Linked DNA regions of Oceanicoccus sp. KOV_DT_Chl. The protein of the gene in region 3 binds, or shares a complex with, the protein of the main gene of each other region. Links are inferred from orthologs where the notes say so. Each region holds a gene or a part of one and is shown on either strand. Other genes may lie near its edges.

Region 1 (7,073 bases), on a different replicon or contig from region 3:
TCCGGCGCTGTTAGCATCTAACAAAAACAGTGTGATGCCGTTAGCGTCTTCAGTGGTGCCACTGGTGCGAGCGGTGACAATAATTTTGTCGGCAGTGTGACCATCCAATACCAGAACTTTATCCCCGTTGAGGACATAGTTTGCACCATCGGCGGCAGCCGTTAACGCGACATGGCTTGGGTTGTGATGGTTGGTTTCTTCCAGTGCTAGCGTCAACGTTAAAGAGCCAGCAGCTACCGCGGGTAAATGTTGTTGTTTTTGTTGATCATTGCCGCCCAGTATTAATGCGGAGGCCCCGAGCACAACAGTGCTAAATAATGGCGACGCGGTAAGTGTATGACCGCTTTCTTCAATGATGGCGCCTAGCCCCATAAAACCAAAATCCAGACCGTCGTAGGCTTCGGGCAAAATAATACTGGCCCAGCCCAATTCAACCATCTGCGTCCACAGTGATTTGCTATAGCCGATCGGGTCATTGCTGTCGCGCAATTGGCGCAGTGCTTCTACCGGTGCGTTAGCGGTTAAAAATTCTTTGCTGGTGTCTTTAAGTAGACGCTGTTCTTCATTCAGTACTAAAGCCATGTTGTATTCCTCTTTATTCGGCTTACGCGTCGGGTAGGCCAAGCACGCGCTTGGCAATAATATTTAATTGCACTTCAGAGGTGCCGCCGGCGATGGATAAGGCTTTGGAAAAAAGCATATTACGTGTGGCAAGCCGTTCATCGTCGCTGAAGTTTTCATCCCAGCCAATACCGCGAGCCCCTAATAAGGCGACATATAATTCTTCCTTGTTTTTTTGTTCTTCGGTACCGACATATTTCATGATCATCGGTACATTGCTGTCGCTAATACCATTGATGCGTTCTTCAAAGCTACGGAAGTGGGTGAGACCCACTGCCCGAAAACGCATTTCGTGTTCTACCAGTTGCGTGCGCAGCGCGGCGTCTTTTAATTTGCCGTCAGCACCTAAACCTACATAGTCGATCGCCGCTTGTGCGGGACTAAAGCTAACGCTGGGTGCGTCGCCCATTTCGCTCATTAACTTCCGTTCGTGTTTCAACAGCGCTTTGGCTACCGACCAGCCGGTGTTAATTTCAGCGACCAGATTTTTCTTTGGTACTTTAACGTTGTCGAATACGGTTTCACAAAATTCTGATTCACCGCTGATTAAGGCGTAGGGAGACGCGGTGACGCCTTCGGTTTCCATGTCGATTAATAAAAAACTAATACCCTGCTGTTTGATGGCGTCGGGGTCGGTACGCACTAAACAAAAAATCCAGTCACATTTTTCTGCATTGGTAGTCCACAGCTTGGTACCGTTTACCAAAAAGTGGTCGCCCATATCTTCAGCTTTGGTTTTCAGGCTGGCTAGATCTGAACCGGAACCGGGTTCCGAGTAGCCTTGTGCCCAGCGAATATCACCGCGGACAATTTTAGGAATATGTTCTTGTTTTTGTTCTTCCGAGCCATACTCCAATAAAGCTGGCCCCAGCATCCAGATGCCCAAATCAAACAGCGGTTTGCGCGCATTAATCGCTTTCATTTCTTCGGTAAGAATTTTTCCTTGCTCGGGGCTCAAGCCGCCGCCGCCATATTGAGATGGCCATTCCGGACAAGTCCAACCTTTGTCGGCCATGCGCTCTAACCAGTCTTTGGCATCCTGGCTGGGAAAGGTTTTATTGCGTCCCGCCCATACTTGTTCTTTGCTGCTGGCAGGTGAACGCATGGATTGCGGGCAGTTGGCTTCCAACCAGGCACGGGTTTCAATACGAAATGTTTCCAAAGCGTCCACTCGGACCTCCTTCGGTAAAGGTAATTAAATGGGCTGTTTCGCGGGGAATAGTACCTTAACCGCGGTCGCAGAATGGTAATAGATATTAGAGCTTGGGGGCTGAAACTCAATAGCTTGAGGTTGCGATCTGATTAACAATTAGGGTCAGCTAGTGCTGGCCCTGAATGATGGGGGGTGTTAGTGGAGTTGCTGTTGGCTATGGGCTGGTTTCTATCTGGTTGCCAATCAGGGTAGCCACTTGTCTGAAAGCCTGAAGGCAATCACTCCAGTAGCGCACACTGCTCACACGGGTCATGGTGCTAACACCACTACCACGTTGGCCGGTGGTTTTCTCGCCTACACTGTCGAGTAGTATTTGGCCGCTATTATCAAATAGCTGTAGTTTGATGGTCATGCTGCTGCTTTCGTTGACGACAGTAGTCTGGCGCAGGGGTTTATCATTTTTTATCGATGCGGTGAGGTAGAGGTCACTAATGTCTGTTTTTACTAACAGCACATCATCACCGGTTTCAGTGGTGAGCTGCCAGCCAAATTGCTGCTGCCACTGTTTGCTTACTGCTTTGACAAATTGCTCGTTAAATATTTTGCGCTCAGCTTCATCAAATTGAAAGTCCTGTTCGCGGTAGAAAGATAAATCTGCCGCGGAGCGTTTTTTGTAACTAATGCTTAGTGGCTCGATGTTGATGCGTCGATAGCGATTGAAATCAATGTTGGCACGGATCAGTAGCTGATCGAAACTGCTGTTAGTAACCGGCGTTAATCCCTGCGCGGTAGGTGAGCCAAATTCAGGATTAGGTGAGTTACAGGCAGAGAATGTCATGCACAGTAAGAGGCCTGTGATGAATGCGATTGATTTCATAATATGACTCCTGTTTTTTGCGCTGTATCGGTCTAATAGGTTGTACCGTTTGGCTAGTGTAGGGTTTGAATGTTGACCTGTATAGCGCTAGCGTTCAAGCTCTGCTCAATGCGAATAAAAATTGGGAGTAAACCATGCAACGTTTTAGCAATAAAGTCGCTTTAATTACCGGGGCCGCATCGGGCATAGGTCGTGCTGCCGCTGAACGCTTGGCCAGCGAAGGTGCCAGCGTATTGTGTACAGATTTAAATGCAGAAGCACTAACAGAAACGGTGGCAGCGATAACTGCCGCGGGAGGTAGTGCTGCTGCCCATGCTTTTGATATCAGTAATGAAGAGCAGGTTAATAACTGTGTGCAAGCGGCTATTGATATCTATGGCAAGTTGGATGTGATAGTGAATATGGCCGGTATATTAGGTTTTCATTCCACTCACCAATTGGATCTGGCGACCTGGCAAAAAATTATTGATGTAAATTTAACCGGTACGTTTTTACTGTGCAAAGCGGCCTTGCCACATCTGTTAGAAACCAAGGGCAATATTGTGAATGCGGCGTCTACTGCTTCGCTGGCAGGTTTGCCTTCTGGTGCCGCTTATTCAGCAACTAAGGGTGGCGTGCTGGCGATGACCCGTTCTATTGCGGTGGAATATGCCAAGCGTGGAGTCCGCGCTAACTGCATCTGTCCTGGTGATATTAAAACCAATATGACAGCAAATATCAGTATGCCGGATGATTATGATTACGACTTGCTGGGGCGGATTAGTTCGATTACCGGGCCCAAAGGGCCTGAAGTAGTGGCCGGGGTCATTGCGATGTTGGCATCGGAAGATGGCGCCCATATTACCGGCGAAGATATTCGTATGGATGGTGGGACCTTGTCCTGATAACGTTTGCCAGATTTTAAACGGGTGTTTTTGTAGTGTGGGTAGTGTATTAGTGTTGTAAAAGTAATTCTCTACCCGCCATTGCCATCACCAGCTGTTCTAATAAATCCCAGCTGTTGTCTTTACTCAAGCCTTTGATCGACCGGTCAATAGTGTTAGCGGTTTTAATCATGCGGGTTAGCTGTTTGACATTGAGCCGGCGCAGCGCGTTGCTGACCAATGGTTTACGTTTATCCCACACGCGTTGGCTTTGTAGCACACGGTCAATGCCATTACCTTGTTCGATTTGGGTGGCGCAATGATACAGCGTGCGTAGTTCTCTGGTTAATGCCCATAGCAGTACGGGGGTTCGGTGCCTTCAGCTTTTAACCCCTGCAAATTTTTCAAACAGCTACTGACATTACCTTCCAGCGCGCGATCGACTAAACCAAACACGTCATAGCGAGCATTATCCGCTACCGCCGCAGTAATCGTGTCGGCATCGATGGTATCGCCATCGGTGTAGAGCCTTAGTTTTTCTATTTCCTGAGCGGCGGCCAATAAATTACCTTCCACTCTCTCGGCCAGCATTTGGATGGCTTCGCTGCTGGCGTTCAAGCCCAACCTGCTCAAACGGTTGTTGATCCAGCGGGGTAATTGCGCCATTTCAATCGGCCAGCACTGCACTGAGGCACCGGCGGCCTCGATGTTTTTATACCACTTGGTACGGGTGCTAGCGCTTTCCAATTTATTGCAAATAATCAGCAGGACATTATCGGGCGAGGCATTTGCGGCGTACTCGGTAAGAGCCTTGCCTCCGGCATCCCCGGGCTTGCCGGTTGGCATGCGCAGTTCAATTAATTGCCGTTCGGCGAACAACGACATGGCTGCCGCGGAGGCTAATAGTTCGTTCCAGTCGAAGCCGGTTTCTACATGTAAAACTTCACGACTAAAACCCTGTCGGCGGCAGCTTAGGCGAATGTCATCACAGCATTCTTGTACTAGCAAGGTTTCATCGCCGCTGACGATATAGATGGGTAGCAGGGTTTTTGAGAGGTTTTGTTTAAGTTGATCCGGGCGGAGTCGCATTTTTTATTGCACCAATGAGGTGGTTGCAGCGGTGGGTTCAGCCATTGGAGGTTCAGTCGTATAATCAAATGAGCGTAATTGCCGGGCAATCTTTGCCCCCAGGTTTTTTAACATTTCACGCCGTAATATCGCTTCTTCCTGATAAGTGCTGACCACTTTGTTAGGGTCATTGGGCATAATACGTCGTTCAATGATAGTGCTAGGTCCAAGTACGCGCTGGCCTTTAGCGTTTAGTAATTCAAAGACGACTGTTTGTTCCAGCTGGTATTCGATAGCTCTGGCTCGCTCGCCAACCGCAGTGATGCGCTTGTCGCTAGCTGCTTTACTTATCGCTAGTTGGTAGTTTGCTTCTTCGGGGGCAGTGGTGATTGTTATACCGTTGGCCATGAGTTCATTGCGCAGCTCAATGGCAAGAGAGCCAGAATTCTGGAGGCCGGTGATGATGATGGGTTCAACCCCTGCAGGTAAATTTATATTGCCGCGTAAATGAAAGCCACAGGCACTGACCAGCAGGCTACTAATAAGGACAAATGCTTTCAGATAATGCGGCATGCTATTTCCAGTTCAGAGCGTGAATTAATAACTATTTAACGGCAATGGTAACTAGTTTGCCCACAATATATTTTTTCATTTTTATTTCTTTGCCGTCGGTAAATTTTTGCACGTTACTGTCGGCAAAGGCTAGTTCAAAAACAGTGGCTTCATCGGCATCGGCGGCTACTTCAATTTTGCCACGAACCTTGCCATTAATCTGCACTACCAGCTCAATACTATTTCGAACCAGTGCCGCCTCGTCGACGGTAGGCCAGTGTGTATCAATAACCGCGCCAGTATTACCCAGTGCGCGCCAGAGTTCATGGCAGAAATGTGGCGTGATAGGTGCAAGCATGATGATTATGGCCTGTAATGCTTCTCGTTCTACTGCTAGTCCCTGACCGCTATTGTCCTGCAACTTGGCAATATCGTTAGTTAGCTCCATAATGGCGGCGATGGCAGTGTTAAAGGTTAAGCGGCGGCTGTAATCATCGGTAATTTTAGCGATGGTTTCATGGGTTTTGCGGCGTAAATCCTGTTGTTCACGGCTGAGGTTGCTGCTATCCAATGCAGGAATATCAGTCTGCTGCAGGTGATTGAATACGCGGTTCCACAAACGATTAAGGAAGCGGTGAGCGCCGCCTACCGCAGAGTCTGACCATTCCAGCGATTGTTCCGGTGGCGCGGCAAACATGATAAATAAACGCACGGTGTCGGCACCGTACTGTTCGATGAGTTGTTGCGGATCGACAGTATTGCCCTTGGACTTGGACATTTTGCTGCCATCTTTTAATACCATGCCCTGACACAATAGACGGTCAAAGGGTTCGTCACAGTTGATCAGACCTTCATCACGCATCAGCTTGTGAAAGAAGCGGGCGTATAACAGGTGCAGTATGGCGTGCTCGATACCACCGACATATTGATCGACCGGCAACCAGTAATTAGCGGCATCGGGGTCTAGCATACCGTCTTTGTAATCGGCGCTGGTGAAGCGGGCGTAATACCAGGAAGATTCCATAAAGGTATCGAAGGTATCGGTTTCACGTTCTACCTCTTGCCCATTGAATTCATCTTTGCGCCATTCAGGATCACTTTTGATCGGTGAACTGACGCCGTCCATTACCACGTCTTCAGGCAATAAAATGGGTAGGCGATCAGCTGGGACTGCGATTTCACCGCCGTCAGGCAAATTAAAAATCGGAATCGGTGCGCCCCAGTAACGTTGGCGGGAAACACCCCAATCACGAAGGCGATAATTAATCGTGCGGCGACCATGGTCAATACTTTCTAACTTATCGGCTATGGCGTTAAAGGCGCCATTAAAATCCAGACCATCAAATTCTGCAGAGTTGATGGTGAGGGTATGGTCTTTGCGGGCATACCAGTCTTGCCAAGTGCCAGTATCAAAAGCGGTGTCGTTGTCGTTATTGCTGGCAATGACTTGCTTGATAGGTAATTGATATTTATTAGCGAAAGCAAAATCGCGCTCGTCGTGGGCGGGAACAGCCATCACCGCACCGGAGCCATAATCCATTAGCACGTAGTTAGCGATCCACACGGGAACTGGTTCGCCGGTTAGTGGGTGCAGGGCATTAATGCCGGTGGCAATCCCCTTTTTTTCCATCGTGGCCATATCAGCTTCAGCGACAGAACTGGTTTTACATTCATGAATAAAAGCTTGTAGCTCGGGGTTGCTCCCGGCTAACGCCAGACTAATTGGATGCTCGGCAGCGAGGCTGACATAAGTGGCACCCATCAGCGTATCGGGGCGGGTGGTATAGACTTCGATATTGCTGATGTCAGCAATGCTGGTTTCCAGATCAAAGCGCATTTCTACGCCTTCGCTGCGACCAATCCAATTGCGTTGCATGGTTTTGACTTGTTCGGGCCAGCCGTCCAGTTGATCAAGATCCGCTAATAATTGGTCGGCGTA
Region 2 (6,868 bases), on a different replicon or contig from region 3:
CCCAGCGAATGACTATAGCGACTCCGTTGCGCTCTAACGCCTTCATCATCACTATATATGCCGCTTGTATAATCTATCGCGCCTAAAAAAGAGATATGTCTAAGTCGCTGAAAAGCATCAGTTGCTACTAACTTTGAATAAAATTCATCTTTTATAATAGCTTGAATATAAACGCTTTCGTTATTAAGTATTTTTTTCTGACTTTCCATAATTAATCCTTACTCAAATATTTAAGCTCTTTTAAAAGAACAGCTTTTGAGAACGATCTCCCCTAAATTATTAAACGCCTTAATAATATACGCGCACACAAAAACTTATGAACGGCAATATTTTCATAAGTTATAAACTGGTTAATGCTTTACCTGTATTTTTAAGTGTAGCTGCGAAAGTAACACGACTGTATAAAAAAACAGTATAAGGGTAAATTTACTTATTGTAAGAGCCAATATTGCCAAAAACTCTACAATAATCATAGGTTTATAATGTATAACTGTAGTTTAATTTTGATACTTTGAAAGCATTATCCTACATTTGGTAGTTAGTGATCACTCACCACACACTATGTACTAATTAATACCTATTACTTATCTAAAAACACCTTTTCCACATCCAAACTGGACTACACCCAGCATTTGTTAGACGCCTTCTAACGTCTCTGGCACTAATACTAAGTCCAATCATTATAATTCCAAAACATGTAGCCAGCTGTGATAACTAACTGTTGACCCGATTTTAATCATCCCACCATGCTGAATGTGGCTTGGGCATGGCAGCCAATAGCTCTTGCTAAGCTTCATGAAAAAGCAGAGATGGAGGCCGAGCAACGACGTATTGAGTGGGAGGAAGAAAAGCGTCAACGACGAATAAAGGAAGAGAAAGACAGGCGAACCAAGTCTTTATCCTACTGGGTAGATTCAACCTTACTGGCGACACAACCCACCTATAGACATATGCCTCCTGCTCAGCCAGGTTATCATGAAGTGGTTGGGCCGTTTATTCACCGTATTGGTGTTGAAAATGACTCTACAATAAAAATTACTGGGCAGAAGCTTTCAGCAAACAAGCCTAAGAAGCTTGATTATGCTGTGGTGGGTGACGCAACAACTATTCACGGGCTAGAAGCCCCTTATGATGAAGAGGCCACCGATGAAGTATTGAAGGTCGAAGTACTTAAAACAGGGGAAGATGTCATAAGCTTTTGGATAGCCAATGGAAATACAGATCAATTTAGTAATAAATCTATTGAAATGGCTACATTCGAATAGGTAGTTTTTGGTCGGATAAATCCTTTTACCCGACCATTTAACCATAATTAAAATATGGTTATTTTCAATAACTCATTGATTTTATTACTACTTTCCTAAAAATATTGATTCATTTTAGGTGAGAATTTTTCATTTCCCGTGAGAACCCACAACGACCGTTTTTAAATATCCAAATTAGCCACTTTCAGGGCATTTTCTTCAATAAACTCACGCCGCGGCTCAACTTGATCACCCATTAAACAAGTGAATATTTGATCAGCCGCAATGGCGTCTTCTATAGTCACAACTAACATCCGGCGGACTTCAGGGTCCATAGTGGTTTCCCAAAGTTGGTCTGGATTCATTTCACCCAGACCTTTATAGCGCTGGATGTTTAGGCCTTTCTCTGCTTGATCCATCAACCAGGTTAATGCCTGTTTAAATTCACTAACCTCTTCAACTTTATCGCCGCGTTGGACGTAAGCGCCTTCTTCTAACAATCCATTTAGCTTTAAACCCAAACCAACAATGGCCTTGTAGTCATTGGAAGAAAAGAAATCCTGATTAAATAAGTATTCAGTATCAACACCGTGAGAGGTGACGATAACCTGAGGCAAAAAATTATGCCGCTCGGGATCTTCCTTTACGCTCACCCGTGTAGCTTGTCCATTACCGCCAGCACCGAGTCTTGTTTGCAATTGCTGGCTCCACTGCTGTACAACAGCTTGATCGCGCAATTGCTCTACGGTTAGCTCTGGTAAGGACACCATTTGTTTCATTACATGATTAGGGTAGAGGCGTGACAAACGTTCGATTGTCGACATTACACTGCGATAATGGCTGACTAATTCTTCTAAAGATGCGCCACTAATACCTGGTGCATCGGCATTCACATGCAAGCTAGCATTTTCTAAAGCAGACTGCGTGAGGTATTGGTCTTTTCCTTCTTCGTCTTTTATATATTGATGCTGCTTTCCTTTAGCGATTTTATACAGCGGCGGTTGCGCAATAAAAATATGACCGCGCTCAATTAATTCTGGCATCTGCCTAAAGAAAAACGTTAGAAGCAGGGTGCGGATGTGAGAACCATCAACATCCGCATCCGTCATAATGATAATGCTGTGGTATCGCAACTTATCGATATTGAATTCTGATTTTCCTATACCGCAACCTAACGCCGTCACTATGGTGCCAACTTCTTGCGACGAAAGCATTTTATCAAAGCGTGCTTTTTCTACATTCAGGATTTTACCTTTAAGCGGCAGGATGGCCTGCGTACGACGATCACGCCCCTGTTTAGCCGAACCACCAGCAGAGTCTCCCTCCACCAGATAAACCTCACTATGTGCAGGGTCTTTTTCCTGACAATCAGCCAATTTACCCGGCAGCCCAGCAATATCCAAGGCGCCTTTTCGGCGCGTCATTTCACGGGCTTTTCGAGCAGCTTCACGAGCCCTGGCCGCATCCAGCATCTTGGTAACGACTAATTTAGCTTCATTGGGGTTTTCAATCAGATAATCACCAAAAGCCTGGTTCATTGCCTGTTCAACGGCCGTTTTAACTTCAGAGGAAACCAGCTTATCTTTAGTTTGTGAAGAAAACTTGGGATCAGGCACTTTTACTGAGATAACCGCCGTTAGGCCTTCACGTGCATCATCACCACTGGTAGACACTTTTGCTTTCTTGGCAAACCCTTCGCGCTCAATATAGCCATTCAAGCTTCTGGTCAAAGATGCACGGAAACCGGCTAAGTGAGTACCCCCATCACGTTGAGGAATATTATTGGTATAACAATGGATACTTTCCTGATATCCATCATTCCATTGAAATGCGACTTCCACACCAACACCATCTTCAGTCATGGTATTGAAGTGAAACTGCTTATTAATCATAGTCTTATTGGTGTTTAGGTACTCTATAAATGCACTGAGCCCACCTTCATAGATAAAATCTTCAGACTTTCCACTACGCTCATCCTTCAGCTCAATGTGGACACCAGAGTTCAAAAACGCCAACTCTCGCAAGCGCTTAGCTAACTGATCAAAGTGAAATTCAATATTGGTAAAGGTCGCCGATGATGGCTTAAAACGAATCTCTGTACCCGTTACTGCTGAATCACCCACAATAGCCAGTGGCTGCTGGGGCACGCCATGCTTGTATATCTGCTCAAAGATTTTACCGCCGCGCCTGATGGTCAGCTTTAATTCTTCCGACAGTGCATTAACTACTGAAACACCAACACCATGCAAACCACCGGATACCTTGTAGGTGTTGTCATCGAACTTACCGCCTGCGTGCAATACCGTCATTATAACTTCAGCAGCAGACACCCCTTCTTCGTGCATTTCCGTTGGAATTCCACGGCCATCATCTGACACACTAACCGACTCATCAGGGTGAATAACCACTTTTATTTTGGAGCAATGACCTGCCAGCGCCTCATCTATTGAGTTATCTACCACCTCAAACACCATATGGTGTAGACCGGTACCATCATCGGTATCACCAATATACATGCCTGGACGTTTACGCACCGCGTCCAACCCTTTTAAAACTTTGATACTGGACGAATCGTAACTATGTTCTTCGCTCATTAGTAAACCCATTGCTAGTGTTTAAACTTATTCTTGCCGCTTTAGCAGCATTCATTATGGAGCCGGTGCAAAACCGCCAGCCACAACCTCTGAAATCTTACCTTGTTCCACGTGGAACATTGATATTGACGTGTCATCACCCCAACAACCAACCAAGTCGTTATGATCAACACAGGTTACAAAAACCTGGCACTGTAATTCTTCAAACAGCCCACACAGCGCCTTTCTATGTCGGAAATCCAGCTCTGCAGGCAAATCATCCACCAGAAACACGCAGGACTTCCCGGTTAACTGCGACAGCAAATACCCTTGGGCGACCCTTAGCGCGCAAACAACAAGTTTTTGCTGACCACGAGATAATATATCCGCAGCGTTACTCGCACGATAACGTAACTTTAAGTCTGCCCGGTGTGGACCAGACAATGTATAACCTTGTTCCTGCTCTCTTTGCTGATTAGAAGCCAACACTTCGGTAAATGTCCTATCCTTATCCCAACCTCGAAAATAAGCAAGCTGCAAGCCATCAAGATCTATAAGACGGTCTAACACCTTCTCAAAAACAGGAACCAACTGTGTAAAATAGGCCGCTCGATAACCATGTATAAGCTCTGCATGCTGAACCAGCTCTGACGTCCATACAGCCAGTTGAGGCTGGTCTATTCTAGCATGCCGCAACAAACTATTCCGTTGTTTTAAACAGCGTTGAGCGCTTTTCCAGACACTATAAAACTGATGTTCCACGTGGAACACACCCCAGTCCAAAAACTGTCGACGAACAGACGGGGACCCCTCCAGCAACTGAAATGTGTCAGCATTAATAACTTGTAGCGGGAGGTTCTCAGCTAATACAGATGCAGATTTAACATGTTGACCAGCTACCTTGATAACACCAGGCTTAGCAGAGGCTTTAAAACGCTTAATGCCAACCGGCTGATAGCCAAGGCCTTCAATATCAATCTCAGCAAAGCTAACACAGCTATCCATATCAATATTGACAAGGGGTTTAAGCTTATGGCCCCGAAAAGAGCGGGCTGAAGAGAGTAGGTAAATAGATTCCAAAACGCTGGTTTTGCCTGCACCATTATCACCAAACAATATATTAATAGGCGATAAGTTCTCAAGGCAGGCTCTGCTTAGGTTTCGGACCCCGGTAATTTCTAACCTGCGAATTAACAAAGTAGAATCAGTTAATCAAACAGAGGAAAGCTTATAAACGCATCGGCATGACAACATACATAGAATCACCAGCCTCTGATTCTTCTAGTAAAGCACTGCTGTTAGCATCCGCTAAAGATAATTTAACCTTTTCACCACTCAGAACACCCATAACATCCAGCAGATAGCTGACATTAAAACCAATTTCCAGGGATTCTCCCTGATATTCTACAGAAACAATTTCCTCGGCTTCTTCTTGCTCGGGATTATTAGCAACAATCTGGATACTGCCGTCAGATAAGAGTAATCGAACACCACGATACTTTTCATTAGAGAGGATAGCCGTACGTGAAAAGGCCTGTCTTAAGTCTGTTCTTGAACCAAAAATAGTTTTGGTACTGGCCTTCGGTAATACACGGTCATAATCCGGGAACTTCCCATCAACCAACTTTGAGGTAAAGGTAAATTCATTGGTTGTTGCACGAATATGGTTAGAGCCTATGACGATTTGAACATCATCATTTTCATTCATCATCAACCGGGCCAACTCGATAACCCCTTTACGAGGAAGAATGACCTGCAAACTCTCGGAACTGGTAATATCCGCTGCTAATGTACAAAGCGCCAGACGGTGACCATCTGTGGCGACAACCCGTAATTGACCGGACTGAACTTCCCATAACATCCCGTTAAGATAGTAACGAACATCTTGCTGCGCCATGGCAAAACTAGTGCGGTCTATTAAGCGCTTAAGGTCTCCCTGTTTAACAGAGAAGTTCTGACTCCCGGGGCTTTGCTCAACATTAGGGAAGTCGCTAGCAGACAGTGTAGACAGGGTGAAACGGCTTCGACCTGAACGAACAATAACGCGCTGGTCATCCAAGCTAAATTCTATATCACAACCATCGGGCAAAGATTTACAAATATCCGCCAACTTGCGCGCGGGAACGGTAATTTCACCACCAGATTGAGGAGCTTGCTCCAAGGTAACACGGCCAACCAACTCAACTTCCAAGTCTGTCCCAGTGATAGATAACTGATTTCCCTCAAGCTCCAACATCACATTAGATAATATAGGCAGGGTTTGACGGCGCTCGACCACGCCAGCAACCAGATTTAATGGGGTTAATAGGGCTTCACGGGAAATCACAAATTTCATGTTGATCTCAATCCTTATCGGTAGGGATATATCTTGTGTTAGTTAGCAACCATCAGCTTCAAGCTGGTGGCATATCTTATTGTTAAATCCGGCTACGTTGTTAATGAACGAAGTAGATTCTTACAGTCCTCGCGGATATCCGCATCGGATTCTTCCAGCTCTTTTATTTTTCGGCATGCATGCAATACCGTCGTATGATCGCGACCACCAAAGCTATCGCCAATCTCTGGCAAACTATGATTAGTGAGCTCCTTGGCCAAAGCCATGGCAACCTGTCTGGGCCTTGCCACCGAGCGGCTGCGGCGCTTCGACATCATATCCGAAACTTTAATTTTATAGTACTCAGCAACAGTACGCTGAATATTATCCAGGCTTATTTGTTTATCCTGGAGGGCTAATAAATCCTTCAATGATTCACGAATAAGCTCAATATCAATAGCCCTACCAGTGAAGTGAGCACTTGCTATCACCCGTTTTAATGCACCCTCCAATTCACGAACATTGGAACGAATACGCTGGGCAATAAAAAACGCGGCATCTCCAGGTAAGTCAATGTAAGCCTGCTCCGCCTTTTTCATTAATATAGCTACACGCGTCTCCAGCTCAGGCGGCTCTACCGCAACGGTTAAGCCCCAGCCAAACCGGGATTTTAATCGCTCTTCTAACCCATTAATTTCTTTAGGATAGCGATCGCATGTGAGAATCATTTGCTGGCC
Region 3 (7,072 bases):
GCTCATCCCCCTCCAATAAACGGGCAACAGCCGCATCAACCAAAGGTTCCGGCTTATCATCGGCGCTTACAATGACATCAATTATCAACTTCCAACCTTCCTAATTTAGCTGCTATCAACCGGTCAAACAGGCCGGATCAAACGTATACTCACCGGCCAACCATGCTGCTATCTCATCGGCAACCGGGTGATTAAACCGACTATAAGTCTCGAATAACTGTGTTTTGACCTGGACATCCAATGACTGCAGGCCTTCAAATTGGAAACTGTGCATATCTGTAGCTAGTTGCTCAGCCAATTGATCGTCCCCCAACCAAGCAAAACTCTGCTCTAACACATCATCAACCGAGTAAGCACGCACCGCATAAACAGCTGCAAGCGTCTGCAACACAAATTGAGACAATGAAGGCTGATTCATAGGGTTCACCACATGGCCTGCCGTCCACTGAGCGAGAGCCCCCGAGCGTCCACTGTAGGGTGCCAAATGTAAATACTGACTCGTCAGCCGACCATCATTAACCGGATAATTATCCCAAAGTACTGGGGCGCGCTGTAGCATCGCAGTTATTTTAGCTAAATCCGGCTGGTTGTACTGCTGAGATATCACCTGATTTCCAGTCCAGAAAACACCGACTTCTGCAGGCAAGCCGGCACCTAACATGGCTAAATACCCCTCAGGCATTGGCCCGAATACCTGCTCAAGTACAGGATCAAATGAATAATAGGTCGGACAAACGATATGCCTCGCCGCGGTACTGACGGCTAAAATATCTCCAACGATCTCCAATTGACGCTCGGCGATCCCTTCAATATCGCCTCTTACATCATCAAATAAGATACAAAGAATGTCTGGCGATAAGGTAGATATTTGTTTAACTTTCGACTGTAACTCACTCTTATCATTATGAGAATAAGATTCAGACAATCCCAGAGGAGAAATACCCAGCCCCCAGCGCAGACCCGCGAGATGATAATGTGCAGATAGCCTCTGCAGCTTCTCCCATTCCTCCTCAGGGTGCCGCTGACGCCAGTCAGATCGCAAATACGAATCACCTTTGGGGGCATAAATGTAACAATCAAAACCGAACTGTTTCAAAAAAGCAGCGTAATCAGCTCTAGCCTGCCATGACCATTGCCGACCATAGAATCCCTCGATTACTCCATAAAAAAAACCAAACATGGTAGCGCTTGCCGGCAATAAGAAAGCTGGCATGTTACACAAGCCAAGTTAACTTTAAAACATTAGTATAATCAGCGACCTATTTTGCCAATTCGATAAAGTACATCAACTGAAGTATGCTGCAAAAACCAAAGGAATCAGGCAAGCAAAGAGTAATGTCATGACCAACAAGAGACTGCATGACTGGATCGGGCTCAGCGGCGTAGGCGCCCATGAAAATCCTCGAGCGAAAATGTGGGCCAAGCGACTGGACTTACCGCTACTTCTACTCGCGTTATGGATAGTGATCAGCTGGTATTGGGAAACGACTACTCAAGCGACACTGCATAATAACTATATTGACTGGGGGGTCTGGCTGTTCTTTGTTATTGAAACCTGTGTGCTGTCCCTTCTTGTCGATAACACTAAAAGCTACCTGACGCATAACTGGCTTAATCTAGTCATCATAATCAGTGGCTTTCCTATGCTTTGGCTGGATAGCCCGACAGTAGGAGGGCTGCGCGTTTTACGCATCTTAATTTTCGTCAGTCTGATGCTACAACTATCAGGGTCAATTCAACGCGTCCTTGCCCGCAACCATCTTGGCGCCACACTGGCGGTAAGTGCCATTTTTATCATTTTCGCAGGCTATCTAATTGCGGCCATTGATCCAGCCATCAACACGCCTGCCGATGGCATATGGTGGGCCTGGATAACTGCCACAACCGTCGGTTACGGCGATATCGTCCCAGTTAGCCAGCAAGGCAGAATTATCGCAGGCATCCTGATATTACTCGGTATAGTGCTCCTATCTCTGATTACCGCAAATACCTCAGCTTACTTCATCGCAAGCCAGCGAGATCAAAATGAAAATAAACGACTTAAAAAGATAGAAAAACAACTCAACCGGATTGAACAGCAACTGGAATCGCTTAGTCAAAAAAATGAGCCTCCGGATTTATGAACCTAAGCAGATAACACGCAGACTGGTTATGAAAAAAGTGTTTAAAAAGAGACCAACACAGACTGGCAAAGATGACAACTTTAACGATACTTAAACATGCAGATGTCTTATCCCCTATGTTCAAGCAGACATCTACTGGAACTGGCGGGCCGTAAATCCCTCCATGTTTCACTCCTAAATGGTCTTAACCGGCACTCTTCCAAGGGCGCCGGTTTTTTTATTTATGCTTACTTTATAACTACGCAAAGATAAACATTAATTATTTATTAAACAGTAAGTTATCGAAGTTATCTGAAGTGATTTCTGCGATTCGATCAATCGGCAAACCCCTTAATTCAGCAAGGCAGCTGGCAACCTCTACCACATACTTAGGCTCATTCTTTTTCCCACGATAGGGTATGGGGGCCAGATATGGCGAGTCGGTCTCAATCAACAACCGGTCCAGCGGCACTTTACGCGCCACCTCCCGCAGCGTATCTGCATTCTTAAAGGTGACGATACCCGAAAAGGAAATATAGTAATTTAGATCAAGCGCCTGCTTAGCCATCTCCCAACTTTCAGTAAAGCAATGCAAAACGCCTCCAACACTACTATCACCATATTCACGGATTAGTTGAATAGTGTCCTCACGAGCGTCCCGAGTATGCACTATCACTGGCTTGGCAAGCTCTGCAGACAACGCTAAATGCAACTTGAAACTTTCTTGCTGTAGCAGCGCTGATTCTTTTGAATAAAAATAGTCCAGTCCAGTCTCACCAATAGCGACGACTTTGGGCTGAGTCGCCAACGCTCGTAACTGGTTCCTATCCACCAAGTCATCTGCGACATCCATTGGATGTACTCCGACAGAGCAATGAACACCTTCAAATTGATTGGCGATATCTACTACGGTCTGTGCATTTTGCATATCAACACCAATGCAAAGCATCCTCTCAACACCACACTGCCTGGCAGCATCGACAGCTGCCTCAAGGCTATTACCGTAAGGCGATAAATCCAGGCGATCAAGATGACAATGGGAATCTACAAACATAAAAACTCTGATACTGGCATATTAAAACGACTACGGCCCGGTAAACCGGGCCGTATAATTGGTTAAAAACATCATTACATAGTATGAGTAGGTCGATCAGAATCCAGGGAGCCAGCCAAATAATTTTCAATTTTATTATTTGCGGTATCATCCTGACCATTAAACTGAACACCGATACCGGCGGCGCGATTTCCTTGAGCACCACGAGGAGTCACCCAAACCACCCGCCCTGCCACCGGAATTTTTTCAGGCTCATCCATTAAATTCAGCAGCATAAAGACTTCATCATTTACTTTATACGGTTTATTAGTGGGGATAAACAATCCACCATTAATTAAAAAAGGCATATAGGCAGCGTACAATACGGCCTTATCTTTTATCGTTAGCGAAAGAATGCCATTTCTTGCACCTTGCGGTGCGCTAGCTGTATTCATTCCAGAGATTGCCTCCCGAGGCTACTATTCATTAATCTATCCACACCTAAGAATAGACCTAGTTAGACAGATTCACCATACTCAAGCCGCTGTCTAACTGTGATTTTTTTCACAACATTCGAGCAACAAGCTTTCCAGTGCCAACAGTTTATTGGGGTTTGCACCCCGCTCCAAGCTAACTCGTAGATTAGTGACTTGATCGAGTAGAGCAAATAAGTTGCGCGCACTTATCAAGGGCATATGCTTGAACAACTCGGCGACACCTGCTGCAACCTCACCTTCCTCAGCGACATAGGGCCGGGCTAGTAAGCCAGAAAACTTGTTTGCCAGCCAATACAGAATATCGCGCAAATCATACTGTTGCCATTTTTCAGCTAACGCCAATGCTGACAAGCGCCCTGAAAGCAGCATACTGAAATCCGTCATTAATTGTTGGCGACGCTCTAAACCATCGTCACTTAACAACTCCAATGCAGTCATTGGCTGACCAGCAGCCTCCTCATAGAGCAGCTCTAACGATGTACTGGCCGGTGCCAATGTGGCCAGCCAATCTTTAACTATTGGCATAGACGGCAAAGGAAAGCCAACAACCTGACAGCGTGAACGTATCGTTGGCAACAATTGGCTTTGCGCATCGCTAATCAATACCAGTAACGTTTTCGCAGCAGGCTCTTCAAGACTTTTTAGCAACGCATTCGCAGCATTAATATTCATTGCCTCAGCCGGTGCCAATACGACAACTTTATAACCACTTTGCTGAGCGGTATGTCCAAGTGACTCTACCAAAGCCCTTACCTGATCAATTTTAATTTGCTTACCACGTTCCTCAGGTGCAATCCACTTCAAGTCCGGGTGTGAACCCGCTTGAATAAATCCACACTGGCGACATTCTCCGCAAGCGACATTTTGACGCGGAGACTCACACAATAGATATTGAGTAAACGCTTCAGCAAACCGCTGCTTACCTATCCCCTGAGGCCCTGCCAACAAAATGGCATGAGGCAAGGTATTTTGCTGATGCAGTTCAACTAAGTGCAGCCATTGTTGCTCTTGCCAAGGTAATCTGATGGCCGCAGCAGCTTCCGTCATGAGCTAGCCTTTAAGCCAGCAACTGCGGCTAACATTTCAGTAATAACTATAGCCAAATCTTGCTGCACTTCAGCCAGCGATTGAGCCGCATTGATAATCCTAAAGCGATCAGGGTTAGCCTTCGCCAGAGACAAGTAGGTCGCACGGACTTTATCAAAAAAATCCTGCTGCTCCCGTTCAAACCGATCGAGTTCGCCGCGTTTATGTGCCCGCCCCAAACCTACGTCAACCGGCGCATCCAGAAGCAAGGTATAATCTGGCCGCAATTCACCTTGCACCCACTGCTCCAGATCGGAGATTTTTGACAGCGAGATACCTCTTCCACCGCCCTGATAAGCATAGGTTGCATCGGTAAATCGATCACAAATAACCCACTCGCCCCTGGCCAAAGCAGGCTCAATGACCTGAGCGATATGCTGCGCCCTGGCAGCAAACATCAATAACAGCTCGGTATTTTCCGCCACAGCTTCCTCTCTCGGGCTTAATAACAATTTCCGGACATCTTCTGCCAACGGCGTGCCGCCAGGCTCACGCGTCAAACACAAAGCGATGCCCGCAGACGATAATTGCTCAGCCAAATACTGGATGTTAGTGGACTTACCTACGCCCTCCCCACCCTCTATGGTAATAAAGACACCACGCGTCACTGACAAAAAAACACTCTCCTCACACTCAACCTTGCCGCTTACTATCCGGCATAGATGAGTAATTTTTACTGCGTTGAAAAATTTGATATTTGCGCACCGCTTGTTGATGCTCCTCAAGCGTGCTCGAAAAATAATGGCTGCCGTCACCTTTAGCAACAAAATATAGGGCATCTCCTTTAGCGGGATGCAACGCCGCGTGTATCGCCTCTCTACCAGCAAGCGCAATCGGTGTAGGCGTTAAGCCATGGTAACGATAGGTATTATAAATATTAGTTTTATCTTTTAAATGACGCGAACGTAAATTGCCATCAAACCCGGCACCCAAACCATAAATTATCGTCGGATCTGTTTGTAATCGCATACCTTTTTGCAAACGACGCACAAACACTCCCGCAATAATCGGCCGCTCATTCGCCACACCGGTTTCTTTTTCAATCAGTGAAGCCATTATCAACGCCTCATAAGGTGATGCGTAAGGCAAACCCTCCTCGCGAAGCTGCCACTCCTCGAGCAAAACCTGCTGTAAACGTGCTGCGGCTTGCTGCAATAGTTCTAAATCTGAAATGCCTCGTTGATAGCGATAAGTATCGGGAAATAACAACCCCTCCAAAGAAGAATATTCTTTGTCTAGACCCAGCAATGCCGGTGTAAGTAACTCAGCCGAAGTATCAAGTGTTTGCTTAAGCTGAGACTGAGCACGCAGTGCAGCGATAACTTGTGTTAGATTCCAACCTTCTACTAAAGTGACCGTATAATATCGAACGTCACCACGCTCTAATTTGTTTAGCAACTGACGGGGCGTCAAACCTGCTGCAAAAAAATAATCCCCTGCTTTAATATGCCGCCCCTTACCACTCAAACGAGAATATATTTTTAATAGCAGCGGGTTGCTTAGGGCGCCCTCAGCGGTTAAATCAGCAATCACTGAATGAAAAGAACTGCCTTTTAATAAATTATATTCCAGCCCATCGGCTGATAAATCCAAAGGACTGTCCATATAGCGCTGTACATATGAGAATGAAATAACACTACCGACGGCCAATAACAACACAGCAATAACGAACAACCGTTTAATCATTACCTTTCTCCGCCGAGGCCAACAAACGCTGCAATGCCAACGTAAATGCTCCGACATTTTTTTGATGGCAACCGATAGCGGTCACCGGCAAAATTCCAATCAAGCTATTACAAATAAAAACTTCATCGGCGCGATAAACATCCTCAAGGATACAGTCGCGTTGCAGGCACTCAGGACTTAACACCTCACAAATTACTCCGCGAATAATACCGGCGACCCCGCATCGATGTAGCTTGGGCGTCCACAACCGGCCCGATAAAACCAGAAATACATTCGACATAGTCCCTTCAATGAGTCGACCATCAGTATCCAACATTAAACCTTCAGTAATCGACGCTTGCGACCACTCGGCTCTAGCCAATACATTTTCCAATCGACACAGATGCTTAACTCCGGCCAAAGCGGGATTAACGGTTAAACGCGTATCACACACACGGACATTTACGCCCGCTGCACGCTGCTGCTGATAGTCGCTACTGTCTTTTGTGATTGAAACAATACGATGACAGCCGACTGCAATGCCTGGTCTATAACCACGAGCTTGTCCCGCACGGGTGATAATTATTTTAAGGATATAGGAACTATGATCACAACCTGACAACAAAGTATTTATATCAGCAAGCACCAACGCAACATCCAATGCAATCGATAAGCGCTGACAGCCATCG

What was found.
Region 1: the proteins of UNITIG_RS16200 (region 3) and holA are in contact, whole or in part, in a cryo-EM structure (PDB 8GIZ), measured with the Escherichia coli proteins. The link is inferred for Oceanicoccus sp. KOV_DT_Chl from one-to-one orthologs.
Region 2: the proteins of UNITIG_RS16200 (region 3) and dnaN are in contact, whole or in part, in a cryo-EM structure (PDB 8GIZ), measured with the Escherichia coli proteins. The link is inferred for Oceanicoccus sp. KOV_DT_Chl from one-to-one orthologs.

What each region holds. Positions count from the first base shown.
Region 1 is NZ_FQLF01000002.1:510,293-517,365, reverse strand. Bases 2,732-5,705 are described here. They hold holA (DNA polymerase III subunit delta), read right to left. Parts: upstream 4,604-5,705; coding sequence 3,860-4,603; downstream 2,732-3,859. Other genes in these bases: leuS (leucine--tRNA ligase), read right to left, coding at 5,187-5,705; lptE (LPS assembly lipoprotein LptE), read right to left, coding at 4,607-5,155; UNITIG_RS25485 (hypothetical protein), read right to left, coding at 3,585-3,821; UNITIG_RS06030 (SDR family NAD(P)-dependent oxidoreductase), read left to right, coding at 2,786-3,535. Outside these bases: UNITIG_RS06045 (acyl-CoA dehydrogenase family protein), read right to left, coding at 1-582; UNITIG_RS06040 (acyl-CoA dehydrogenase family protein), read right to left, coding at 605-1,792; UNITIG_RS06035 (DUF3313 family protein), read right to left, coding at 1,989-2,651; more of leuS, read right to left, coding at 5,706-7,073. UniProt on the Escherichia coli protein: Part of the beta sliding clamp loading complex, which hydrolyzes ATP to load the beta clamp onto primed DNA to form the DNA replication pre-initiation complex.
Region 2 is NZ_FQLF01000002.1:1,809,207-1,816,074, reverse strand. The notes cover bases 4,100-6,868. They hold dnaN (DNA polymerase III subunit beta), read right to left. Parts: upstream 6,153-6,868; coding sequence 5,046-6,152; downstream 4,100-5,045. Other genes in these bases: dnaA (chromosomal replication initiator protein DnaA), read right to left, coding at 6,245-6,868; recF (DNA replication/repair protein RecF), read right to left, coding at 4,100-5,014. Also shown: UNITIG_RS12350 (HD domain-containing protein), read right to left, coding at 1-209; UNITIG_RS12345 (hypothetical protein), read left to right, coding at 747-1,265; gyrB (DNA topoisomerase (ATP-hydrolyzing) subunit B), read right to left, coding at 1,427-3,838; more of recF, read right to left, coding at 3,893-4,099. UniProt on the Escherichia coli protein: Confers DNA tethering and processivity to DNA polymerases and other proteins. Acts as a clamp, forming a ring around DNA (a reaction catalyzed by the clamp-loading complex) which diffuses in an ATP-independent manner freely and bidirectionally along dsDNA.
Region 3 is NZ_FQLF01000004.1:141,940-149,011, reverse strand. What follows is about bases 2,682-5,654. They hold UNITIG_RS16200 (DNA polymerase III subunit delta'), read right to left. Parts: upstream 4,680-5,654; coding sequence 3,684-4,679; downstream 2,682-3,683. Other genes in these bases: mltG (endolytic transglycosylase MltG), read right to left, coding at 5,352-5,654; tmk (dTMP kinase), read right to left, coding at 4,676-5,326; UNITIG_RS16205 (PilZ domain-containing protein), read right to left, coding at 3,231-3,590; UNITIG_RS16210 (TatD family hydrolase), read right to left, coding at 2,682-3,156. In the rest of the region: UNITIG_RS16225 (hypothetical protein), read right to left, coding at 1-88; UNITIG_RS16220 (beta-N-acetylglucosaminidase domain-containing protein), read right to left, coding at 116-1,213; UNITIG_RS16215 (potassium channel family protein), read left to right, coding at 1,341-2,123; more of UNITIG_RS16210, read right to left, coding at 2,383-2,681; more of mltG, read right to left, coding at 5,655-6,404; pabC (aminodeoxychorismate lyase), read right to left, coding at 6,397-7,072. UniProt on the Escherichia coli protein: Part of the beta sliding clamp loading complex, which hydrolyzes ATP to load the beta clamp onto primed DNA to form the DNA replication pre-initiation complex.